2 regions of the Bradyrhizobium sp. CCBAU 11357 genome follow, and region 2 is predicted to be linked to the other one. Evidence: predicted binding sites of a transcription regulator. Region 2 holds the regulator's gene; the other holds the start of a gene.
What was found. The regulator LexA, encoded in region 2, represses DNA repair genes until DNA is damaged. The targets are predictions, from matches to a motif close to TGTTCNNNNTGTGTTCNG.
Positions count from the first base shown of each region.

Region 1: the regulator LexA is predicted to act here: its motif matches at 2,580-2,597, upstream of XI05_RS22160 (DNA recombination protein RmuC).

Region 1 covers NZ_LBJW01000104.1:54,719-60,456, reverse strand. The annotation lists gene XI05_RS22170 (AmpG family muropeptide MFS transporter) at 1-725, opposite strand, end outside; gene XI05_RS22165 (GIY-YIG nuclease family protein) at 907-1,200, opposite strand; gene XI05_RS22160 (DNA recombination protein RmuC) at 1,350-2,549, opposite strand; gene def (peptide deformylase) at 2,719-3,246, shown strand; gene fmt (methionyl-tRNA formyltransferase) at 3,259-4,182, shown strand; gene truA (tRNA pseudouridine(38-40) synthase TruA) at 4,182-4,919, shown strand; gene dapE (succinyl-diaminopimelate desuccinylase) at 5,094-5,738, opposite strand, start outside.
Region 2 covers NZ_LBJW01000106.1:37,024-42,761, reverse strand. The annotation lists gene XI05_RS24305 (alpha-hydroxy acid oxidase) at 1-882, shown strand, start outside; gene XI05_RS24300 (HAD family hydrolase) at 911-1,534, shown strand; gene XI05_RS24295 (hypothetical protein) at 1,692-1,895, shown strand; gene XI05_RS24290 (molybdopterin molybdotransferase MoeA) at 2,115-3,323, shown strand; gene lexA (transcriptional repressor LexA) at 3,499-4,200, shown strand; gene XI05_RS24280 (hypothetical protein) at 4,576-5,010, shown strand; gene XI05_RS24275 (ComEC/Rec2 family competence protein) at 5,135-5,738, opposite strand, start outside.

The DNA of each region.
Region 1 (5,738 bases), on a different contig from region 2:
GTGATCGCGTCCTCGTCGCGCGTGACGGCCTCGGCGCGCTTCGATTGCGCGGGCTCGGTGGCGGCCAGCGCCGTCACCGTGCCGATCAGCACCAGAGCCGCCATCACCACATAGCCCCACATCCAGGCGGCGCCACGAGGGACGATTGCCTCGAAGCCGGTGACGATGAATAAGGCGCCCGCGGTCGATACCAGCATGCCGATGCGATAGGCCGCGACATAGGCGGCCATGCCCGCGGCCTGCTCGCTTTCGGGCAGGCTCTCGACGCGGAACGCGTCGACCACGATGTCCTGCGTCGAGGACATCGTCGCGACCAGCAGCGCGCCAAGCGCGACCAGCAGCGGCGAACGTGCCGGATCGGTCAGCGCGAGCAGCAGAATCGCGCCGATCAGCAGCAATTGCGAAAACACCAGCCAGCCGCGGCGGCGTCCGAAGGCCTGCGTGAAGAACGGCACGTGCAGCGCATCCACCAGCGGAGCCCACAGGAACTTCAGCGTGTATGGCGTTCCAACCAGCGCAAACAGCCCGATCGTACCAAGATCGACACCGGCCTCGGCCATCCACACCAGCAGCGTCGATCCCGACAGCGCCAGCGGCAGGCCGGAGGAGAAGCCGAGAAACAGCACGATCAGCACCCGCGGCTGCAGGTAAACGGCAAGGCTCTCGCGCCAGGAGGGCGCAGGGGCGGCGGTCACGGCGGAGGAGGTCGCGTCGGGTGCGGTCATGGGGAGGTGTTAGCAGATTCTGGGGGAAAAGACTCTCGCGGTAGCTGGTCAGACGGGAGAGCTTTCAACACGCTCGGTGTCATCGTCCGCGAAGGCGGACGATCCAGTAATCACCAGCGGCTCGTTCAATCACAACTGCTGCGGCGGACTGGATACCCCGTCTTCGCGGGGTATGACGGCGCTATGGTGGTCCGGCTATACCAGGATAGAGATCATCCCAGTTTGGGTTATGCTGCTCGATCAACCGAACCTTCCACGCCCTGTTCCACTTCTTCAGCCGCTTCTCCCGCTTGATCGCATTCTCGGGATCATCGAATTGCTCGAAGTAGAGAAGTCGGGCGACGTCGTACTTCTCCGTGAAGCTTTCGATGGCCTTCAACTTGTGCTGCGCCACTCGGCGGACGAGATCGTTCGTCACGCCTATATAGAGCGTGCCGCCAATTCGGCTGGCGAGAATGTAGACGTAGTAACCCATGTGATCATCTCACCACCGTCATCGTCCGCCTTGTGCGCAATTGCGCACTGGGGCGGACGATCCAGTAACCACCAGCGTCTCGGTTCAATCACAACGCCGCGGCGTACTGGATGCCCCGCCTTCGCGGGGCATGACAGTGTGCGCCAATCTCACTCCCCCGCCTGGAGCTTCCGCGGAAACAGCTCGCCCGCCCCCGTCGCCACCAGCCGCGGTCCCTCCACCGCATCGCTCTTGCTGAAATCGAGCTCCTCAATGCGCCCTGCGCGCTTCTCGATCTTGTCGGCGGAGATCAGCACCTGGCGCACGTCCTCGTTGACGTCGGAAAAATGCTTCTGCAGCTTGAGGACGCGGTCGCGCAGGCGGCCGAGATCGTCGCCGAGCTTGATCACCTCGGTGCGGATCTGGTCGGCGGCATCGCGCATGCGCGCGTCCTTCATGATCTGCTGCATCACCTGGATCGCGAGCATCAGGAGCGACGGCGACACCAGAACGACGCGGGCGCGATAGGCCTTCTGGATCACGTCGTCGAAGCCGTCGTGGATCTCGGCGTAGACCGATTCCGACGGCACGAACATCAGCGCCATCTCCTGGGTCTCGCCGGTGACGAGATATTTTTCGGCGATGTCGCTGACATGCTTCATGACGTCGCTGCGCAGGCGCTGCGTGGCAACGCGCCGCTCCTCCTCGGTCCGGGCGTCGTGCAGCGCCGTCATCGCCTCCAGCGGAAATTTCGCATCGATGCAGAGCGGGCGCTGGTCCGGCAGGAACACGACGCAGTCCGGCCGCTTGCCGGTCGAGAGCGTGAACTGGAACTCGTAGGATCCCTTGGGAAGACCGTCCTGGACAATCGCCTCCATCCGCGCCTGGCCGAACGCGCCGCGCGACTGCTTGTTGGCGAGCACGTCGCGCAAGGTGGTCACCTGCGTGGTGAGGTCGGTGAGGTTCTTGTGCGCGTTGTCGATGATGCCGAGACGCTCGTGCAGCGCGCGCAGGCTCTCCATGGTGTTGCGGGTCGAATGTTCCATGGACTGGCCGACGCGATGCGTCACCGAATCCAGCCGCTCGTTGACCGCCCGCGCCATCTCGGCCTGACGTCCCGCCAGCGCCTGGGTCATGGCATCGACCCGGCCCGAAGCCTCACTCTGGGCGTGCAGCACTTGGGCGAGGCGCTCCTCGAGCTCGTCGGCCCGGATCGCGTGCGCCATGGCGAGTTCCGCGCCGCGCCGCCCCGAGCGCGCGATCACGACCGCAATCACAACCAGCAGGATGAGGACGAGCGCACCGAAGCCGATCAGCGCATCGATCGTGCGCACCGGCCAGTCGCCCAGCATGAAAATGATCTCGTTCATGGGCCCTTCTAACGCGATTCGCCGATATTCGCGAACGAAGAGGGAACAATCGGGGTTAACCACCCCCTAATTTTTATGGTTAACGAAAGGCGAAGTTTTATGGTTAGCGAGGGGTTAACGGGTTCCTGGCCGCATTGACCGCATCCGGCGCGCGGCTTAAATCGCGGCCATGGCCCTCAGAGAAATCATCATCCTGCCCGACAAGCAGCTGCGTCTGGTCTCCAAGCCGATCGAGAAGGTCACGGCCGAGATCCGCAAGCTTGCCGACGACATGTTCGAGACCATGTACGACGCGCCCGGCATTGGCCTGGCGGCGATCCAGGTCGCGCAGCCCTTGCGTCTCATCACCATGGACCTCGCCAAGCGCGACGAGAACGGCGAGACCAAGCCGCTGCCGCGGGTCTTCATCAACCCCGAGATCATCGCCTCGTCCGAGGAGCTGTCGGTGTACGAGGAAGGCTGCCTCTCGATCCCCGAATATTACGAGGAGGTCGAGCGGCCCGCGAAGGTGCGCGTGCGCTTCACCGATCTCGACGGCAAGGTGCATGAGGAGGATGCCGAAGGCCTCTACGCCACCTGTATCCAGCACGAGATCGACCATCTCAACGGCGTCTTGTTCGTCGACTATCTGTCGAAGCTCAAGCGCGACCGCGTCATGAAGAAATTCGAGAAAGCCGCCAAGCGCGCGGCGGAGTAGGGGTATCCGTCGATGCCCCTCCGCCTCATCTTCATGGGCACGCCCGATTTCTCCGTGCCGACGCTGCTCGAGCTGGTCGCGCATGGCCACGACATCGCGGCGGTCTACACCCGCGCGCCGAAGCCCGGCGGCCGGCGCGGCCTGCAATTGCAACCGACGCCGGTCGAGGAAGCCGCGCGAAAGCTCGGCATTCCCGTGCTGACGCCGAAGACGCTGAAGACCGAGGAGGCGCTGGCGGAGTTCCGTGCCTTCGAGGCCGATGCCGCCGTCGTCGTCGCCTACGGCATGATCCTGCCGCAGGCGATCCTCGATGCACCAAGACTCGGCTGCTACAATCTGCACGCTTCGCTGCTGCCGCGCTGGCGCGGCGCCGCGCCGATCAACCGCGCCATCATGGCCGGCGATGCCGAGAGCGGCGTGATGGTGATGAAGATGGATGTCGGCCTCGATACCGGCGACGTCGCCATGGCCGAGCGCATCGCAATCACCGACAGCATGACCGCGCGCGATCTGCACGATCGCCTCTCGCGCCTCGGTGCCGACCTGATGGTGCGCGCCATGGCCGCGCTCGAACGCGGTGGCCTCCAGCTCAAGGCACAGAGCGAGGACGGTGTCACTTACGCCGCCAAGATCGAGAAGGCCGAGGCGCGGATCGACTGGAGCAAGCCCGCGCGCGCGGTGCTGCGCCACATCCACGGTTTGTCGCCGTTCCCCGGCGCCTGGGCCGACCTTGACGATGCGCGCGTAAAAATCCTGCGCTGCGAATTGGCGAAAGGCGCCGGCGCCCCTGGCGAGGTGCTCGACGATCTCCTCACCGTCGCCTGCGGCGACGGCGCCATCCGCATCATCGAGCTGCAGCGCGAGGGCAAGGCCCGCATGCAGGCCGCGGACTTCCTGCGCGGCGTGCCGGTCAAGCCGCCGATGCGGTTTTCTTGATGCCCCGCTACAAGCTCACCATCGAATATGACGGCGCGCCGTTCTTCGGCTGGCAGGTGCAGGACACGCTGCCGTCGGTGCAGGGCGCGCTCGAGGCGGCCGTGAAGGCGATGACCGGAGCGGATTTGCGCGTGCACGGCGCCGGCCGCACCGATGCCGGCGTGCATGCGCGCGGTCAGGTCGCCCATGTCGACGTCGACAAGCAGTTTCCGCCGGGCCGTTTTCGCGATGGGCTCAACGCGCATCTGCGCCCGCATCCGATCGCGGTGCTCGAGGCCGAGATCGTGCCTGATACCTTCGAAGCACGCTTCTCGGCGGTCAAGCGCCACTACCGCTATCGCATCGTCAACACCCGCGCCAATCTCGCGCTCGATGTCGGCCACGCCTGGCGCGTGCCGCGCAAGCTCGATACTGACGCGATGCATGCCGCGGCGCAGCGCCTGCTCGGCAAGCACGATTTCACCACCTTCCGCGACACCGAGTGCCAGGCCAAATCGCCGGAGAAGACGCTCGACCAGCTCGACGTGACCCGCGACGGCCGCGAGATTAACGTCATCACCTCGGCACGCTCCTTCCTGCACAGTCAGGTGCGCTCGATGGTGGGATCGCTGGTCTGGGTCGGCGAAGGGCGCTGGACCGCCGACGATCTCTCCGCCGCACTCGCAGCCCGCAACCGCGCCGCCTGCGGCATCGTCGCCCCGCCCGAAGGGCTGTATCTGATGAAGGTGGATTATTAGGCGAGCGGCGCAGAGAGCGGGCACACTCTTGCCAACCCCTCGGTGTCATGCCCCGGCTTGACCGGGGCATCCAGTACGCCGCGGCCTCTCGACACGATCACTGCCGTCTCTGGAATACTGGATCGGCCGGTCAAGCCGGGCGATGACACTTGGGTTTGTGGAGGCAACAGTGCCTCAAGCAAAATACCGCGCCAAAATCCCGCGATACACCTTCGTCAGCTGCTCCAAATCCTTGACCGGCACGCGCTCGTCGATCTGGTGCATGGTCTGCCCGACCAGGCCGAACTCGATCACGGGGCAATAGCTGGAAATGAACCGCGCATCCGACGTGCCGCCCGAGGTCGACAGCTCGGGCTTGCGGCCCGTCACCTCCTCGATCGCGGACACTGCGAGATCGGTGAACGGACCCGGCTTGGTCACGAACACGTTCGAGTTCGAGGGCTCCCAGACGATGCGGGCCTTGATGCGGTTGCCGCAGGCCTTGGCGAGGCGCGTCTCGACCAATTCGCGCAAGCTCGCCTGGGTGTGGTTGTCGTTGTAGCGGATGTTGAATTTCGCGCGGGCCTCGCCGGGAATGACGTTGAAGGCCTTGTTGCCGACATCGACTGAGACGAATTCGAGATTGGAGGCCTGGAATTGCGCGCTGCCGTGGTCGAGCGGTTCGTCGGAGATCGCCACGATCAGCCGCGAAATATCCGGCACCGGGTTAGAAGCGCGGTGCGGATAGGCGACATGGCCTTGCACGCCGTCGACGACGAGCGTGCCGGATTGCGAGCCGCGCCGGCCGACCTTGATGGTGTCGCCGAGCGTCTCGACATT
Region 2 (5,738 bases):
GGCCGCAAGATGCGCCTGCCGGTGGTGCTGGCTCCCGTCGGCGCACTCGAAATCTTCGATCCGGATGGCGCGGCGAGCGTCGCGCGCGCTGCAGGCACGTTCGGCGCGGCGCACATGCTGAGCTCGGTGTCCGAGCCCGGTCTGGAGATGACCGCCGAGGCTGCCCCCGATGCGCTGCGTCTCTATCAGCTCTATGTCCGCGGCGACGATGCCTTCGTCGCCGACGTCGTCAGCCGGGCCGAGAAGAACACTTATGCCGCCTTCTGTCTGACCGTCGACACCGCCCATTACAGCCGACGTGAACGTGACATCGCCAAGCGCTACGTTCGCGAGAGCCGCCTGCGCGCCACCGGCGGCGATTTCCAGAAGGGCCTGGAGTGGCGGACCGTGAAGATGATCAAGGACAAGTACAAAATTCCGCTGATCCTCAAGGGCATCGCCACCGCCGAGGACGCGCAGATCGCGCTCGATCACGGCGTCGAGTGGATCTACGTCTCCAATCATGGCGGCCGCCAGCTCGACCACGGCCTCGGTACCATGCACGTGCTGCCGGAGATCGTCGACGCCGTGAAGGGCCGCGCCAAGATCATGGTCGACGGCGGCTTCTGCCGCGGCACCGACATCGTCAAGGCGATCGCGGCCGGCGCCGACCTCGTCGGCATCGGCCGGCTGCAATGCTGGGCGCTGGCGGCAGCCGGCGAAGCCGGCGTCGCGCGGATGCTGGAGCTGCTCGAAGACGAGGTGCTGCGCTGCCTCGGCCTCCTGGGCGCCACCTCATTCGCCGAGATCGACAAATCCTGCCTGCATCCGGCGACCGCCACCAACGCGCCCAGCGTGTTCAGCGCGTTCCCGCTGTTCGACCACGAGCCCTATCGTTACTGACGTGCCATACTGAAGTGAAAAGGACGCCATGACATCGCTCTCTCCCGGCAGCGCGGATGCGCTGCTGTTCGACCTCGGGCGCGTGGTGCTCGACATCGACTTCTCCAAGGCGATCGCCTGCTGGGCGGGACATGCCGGCTGCCAGCCCGAGGCCATCGTCGCGCGCTATGTGCGTGACGAGGCCTACCGGCTGCACGAGATGGGCAAGATCAGCGACGCGGACTATTTCGCCTCACTGCGATCCTCGCTCGGGATCGGTATCTCGGATGCGCAGTTCCTGGAAGGCTGGAACGCGATCTTCGCCGGTGAGATGCCCGATATCGCCGAACTGTTGCCGCGCGCGGCGAAGCAGATGCCGCTCTACGCCTTCTCCAACACCAATCGGCCGCACGTCGACTATTTCTCGAAGGAATATGCCGGTCTGCTCGGCCATTTCCGCGAGCTGTATCTGTCCTCCAGTATCGGCCTGCGCAAGCCGGATGCCGAGGCCTTCGACCATGTCGTCGCGGCGATCGGCGTGCCGGCCGAGCGCATCGTCTTCTTCGATGACCTCGCCGAGAACATCGAGGGAGCGCGGGCACGCGGCTTGACCGCCGTGCATGTCACCTCGCCCCGCGACGTCGGGAACGCATTGAAAGCGCTGGGGATCTGAGCCACAGGAAGCCCCGACCGTGCTCAGTTCCAGGGGCTAAATTTGGTGGAGATGAGGAACCTAATCACTTTGTGCATTTTTATACGGAGTTCCGGGAACGGAATACCACCCTTCGGACTCATGAGTCCGTTGGGCCTTCTACATTGGACTGATCGACGTGCTGGGCAAGACCTATCTCACCAAGCAGGCTTCTCTCCTGCTCGAATTCGCCAGAACCACCTCGGATTCTGACCTCTCCGCCAAACTGATCAGCAAGGCCGCCGACCTGAAATCCCAGGCCGATCCGCTGCCCGACAAGGATCAGGGCCCCAAGGCGCCCGACGTCGCGGATTTCAGTCCGGGCGATCCGACGGAGCGTTGACCGATGTTGGCCGTGGCGCTCGTCATTCTCGTCCTTGCCATGGCTATCCTCGTTCCGGTCTGTCTCGCCTTCCGCATCATGCCGCGGCGGAGTTGAGCCGACCTCCTCCACCCACCGATCACGCAGGATAAATCATCCCGCGTGCTGCTTTGCCTCACGCCTGCACTCGGCTAGAACTCTCGCCGCCCATTTACCGATGTGCTCAGCAGGAGTTCGCCCGTGGCCCTGATGCCGGTTTCTGACGCGCTTGCCGCGGTGCTGACCGGCGCCGAGCCGCTGGCTGAAGAGATGGTTTGCCTCGACGAGGCCCACCATCGTGTGCTCGCGCACGATGTCGCGGCGCGGCGCACGCAGCCGCCGGAGGCGATGTCGGCGATGGACGGCTATGCCGTGCGCGCATCCGACGCGGCCATCGAGTCCAGGCTGACCGTCGTCGGTGCGGTCGCGGCGGGTCGGCCGTTCGCGGGAAGGATCGGCCCCGGCGAAGCCGTGCGGATCTTCACCGGCGGCGTCGTTCCCGACGGCGCCGATGCGGTCGTGATCCAGGAGGACACAATTGCCGACGGCAAGCATGTCACGATCAAGGAAGCCGCAATTTGTGGCCGGCACATCCGCCCTGCGGGGGTGGACTTCCGCGAAGGCGACGTGCTGCTGCGCAAGGGAATCCGTCTCACCGAGCGCGATCTCGCCCTCGCCGCCGGAATGAATCATCCTCATCTCGCCGTTATCCGCCGCCCGAGGGTCGCGATTCTCGCCACCGGCGACGAGCTGGTGATGCCCGGCACCGCGCCTGGTCCCGGTCAGATCGTCTATTCCAATGGCTATGCCCTGCACGCCCTTGCCCGCAGCGAGGGCGCCGAGACCATCGACCTCGGAATTGCCGCCGATACGCTGGAATCCACGTCCGCCGGCATCCGCCGCGCACGCGAGAGCGGCGCCGACATCCTGGTCACGACCGGCGGTGCGTCGGTCGGCGACCACGATCTGGTCCAGCAGGCGCTCAAGGGCGAAGGCATCGCGATGGCGTTCTGGAAGATCGCGATCCGGCCCGGCAAGCCGATGATGCATGGTCGGATAGGCGCGATGCGCGTGATCGGCCTGCCCGGCAATCCCGTGTCGTCATACGTATGCGCCTTCCTGTTCATGGTGCCCTTGATTCGCGCCCTGTCGGGCCGTTCAGTGATTCATCATCAGCGCGAGCGCGCCGTGCTGGGCCGCGACCTCGGCGCCAACGATCAGCGCGAGGATTATCTGCGTGCGCGGCTGGAGGTGCGCGACGACGGCACGCGCGTCGCCCTTCCCGTCAGCCATCAGGACTCCTCCCTGCTTGCGAATCTCGCTGCGGCACAGGTACTTCTCGTGCGCGCACCGTTCGCGCCGAAGGCCGAGTCCGGCACGCCTTGCGAGGTGCTGCGGCTGCCCGTCTGAGCTGCCCGGCCACACGCATCCGCGAGTTTGGCTGCGTTCACCATAAATTAAGCAGTTGCGGAACACATATCGAACATATAGTGTCCGTTCATGATTTGTTTCGAGGATGTAGCGGCTTATTGCCGACTTCATCGTCTCGGAATCGAACGACATCAACCGGGGGACTTTGGTCGAGATGTTGACGCGCAAACAATACGAGCTTCTGCGGTTCATCAGCGAACGTCTGAAGGAAAGCGGCGTGCCGCCGTCCTTCGACGAGATGAAGGATGCGCTCGACCTGCGCTCGAAGTCAGGCATTCATCGCCTGATCACTGCGCTCGAGGAGCGCGGCTTCATTCGCCGCCTGCCCAACCGCGCCCGCGCCATCGAGGTGATCAAGCTGCCCGAGCTCCAGGCCGCCGCCGGCAATCGCCGCGGCTTCACCCCGAGCGTCATCGAGGGCAATCTCGGCAAGGTGCGCGCGAGCTCCAGCACGCCCGCGGATGAGGGCGAGCGCCCCGTCGCGGTACCCGTGATGGGCCGCATCGCGGCCGGCACGCCGATCGAGGCGCTGCAGACCCGCAGCCACACCATCAGCGTACCGCCGGACATGCTCGGCTCGGGCGAGCACTACGCGCTCGAGGTGCGCGGCGATTCGATGGTCGAGGCCGGCATCCTCGACGGCGACATGGCGCTGATCCAGCGCAACGAGACCGCCAATACCGGCGACATCGTGGTGGCGCTGATCGACGACGAGGAGGCCACGCTCAAGCGCTTCCGCCGCCGCGGCGCCTCGATCGCGCTCGAGCCCGCCAATGCCGCCTACGAGGTCCGCATTCTTCCGCCGAACCGCGTGAAGATCCAGGGCAAGCTGATCGGGCTTTACCGGAAGTACTGATACCGGAAGTAAGCGCTACGCGCGCTTCGTTCGTCGATCCAAGATTGGAGCGGATACTTGTCCGCTCCGGCCGGATGGTCTCTCTGGTTCTGCGCTGACTGTTCGGCGCCTCTTCCCGCGCGACACTCGCCCATGCGGACACGCGGCCATTTCGCTCCGCCGGTAGAGTTGTGCCGACAGCGCCGATAGTGCGGGCCAAATGCAAGGACGCGAGGTTTGTTCCTATCGAATCCGGGAAAGATAATGTGATCGCGTGCTGCGGATGCGAGCCGCAGATTTGCCCATAACCGAGCAGAGCGTTGGAGGCTTCCACTCTGATAGAGGCCTGCGCCTCGAAAGAGACGCGGGTCGCTATCCCAGTATGAGGAGCACCCGATGTGTGACTATAGCCTGCATGCCGTCGCGACGCGCCCCGCCGAAGTTGGCGAGACGATCGTCACGACAACCTTCCGCGGCACCTCGACGCGCGGCTTCGCCTCCGAAGCCGATCTCTCCGTCGCGGTCTGTCTGCTGCCGGGAACGGAGCTCGCTTTCGCCGATAACGTCCGCTATGACAACCGCTGGATCTGGACGCGCACCGTCAACTCCCGCGTCGGCAAGTTCGGCAAGATCGACCCGCACATTCCCGATCGCCATCATGACGCGATCGAATTTCCGGACGGCAAGTACGTGCTGGTGACGCAGCTCGTCGAAGGCCAGCGCGCGACCGTGCTGCAATTGCCGGTGACGCAGCAAGCCATCGAGCGCGAGCACAAGCCGCAGATCGTCGCCGACACGCGGCCCACGATCACGCGCCTGCCGATCGGCTGACGCCGTCGGCCCCGACCGAAAAGTCGAGGGCCAAATTCAAATGCCATCGCCGGCCGCGGCCGGCGAGATGGTATGGTTTGCGTCCTGCGGGATCCCGTCGGACCGATTTTCCCCGCATCGATCTTCAATCGTCGGCCTGCAAGTCGGCCTCCGATGGCGTTGCGTCCCGGTTGCGAGGCAGGGCCGTCTTCGGCACGAGGCTGCCGTCGAAATCCCCCTCGCCGGCGCCGGCCGGCAGCCAAGGACGGCTTGCCCCTCTCGCCCTCACCGCCTGCACCGAAAAACCCTCTCCGCTTCGCGTCAGAGCCAGCGCGCCCTGACTGGCAAGACGCGCCCGATCGACGACCATCGCCGCGCAATCGGGCGGCGCGGGCCGCGCCGTCACCACCAGCGCGGCGCGGCTGCAATCATCGGCCAGCGCGTCGATGCGCGTCGCCAACGCGATCAGCCGTCCGTCCGCGAGCGGCGCCACGCAACCGGACTCGTCACACGACACGCCGCTCACCAACGAGGCGTTGCCGGCATCACGCGGATCGGCATCGGCGGCCAGCCACTCCTTCAGCAGGAAGCTGTCCTTGCTGGCGCGGATCACTTGCAAGCCTCCATCCCCGCCCCGGACCGCGACGCTCGCGCCATCCCCGGCAATCAGGACATCAGGCTGGCGCACCGACAGCCCCCAGAGGATCGCCGCCAGCAGCACCAGGGCGCCGGACCAGCGCAAGGGCGTG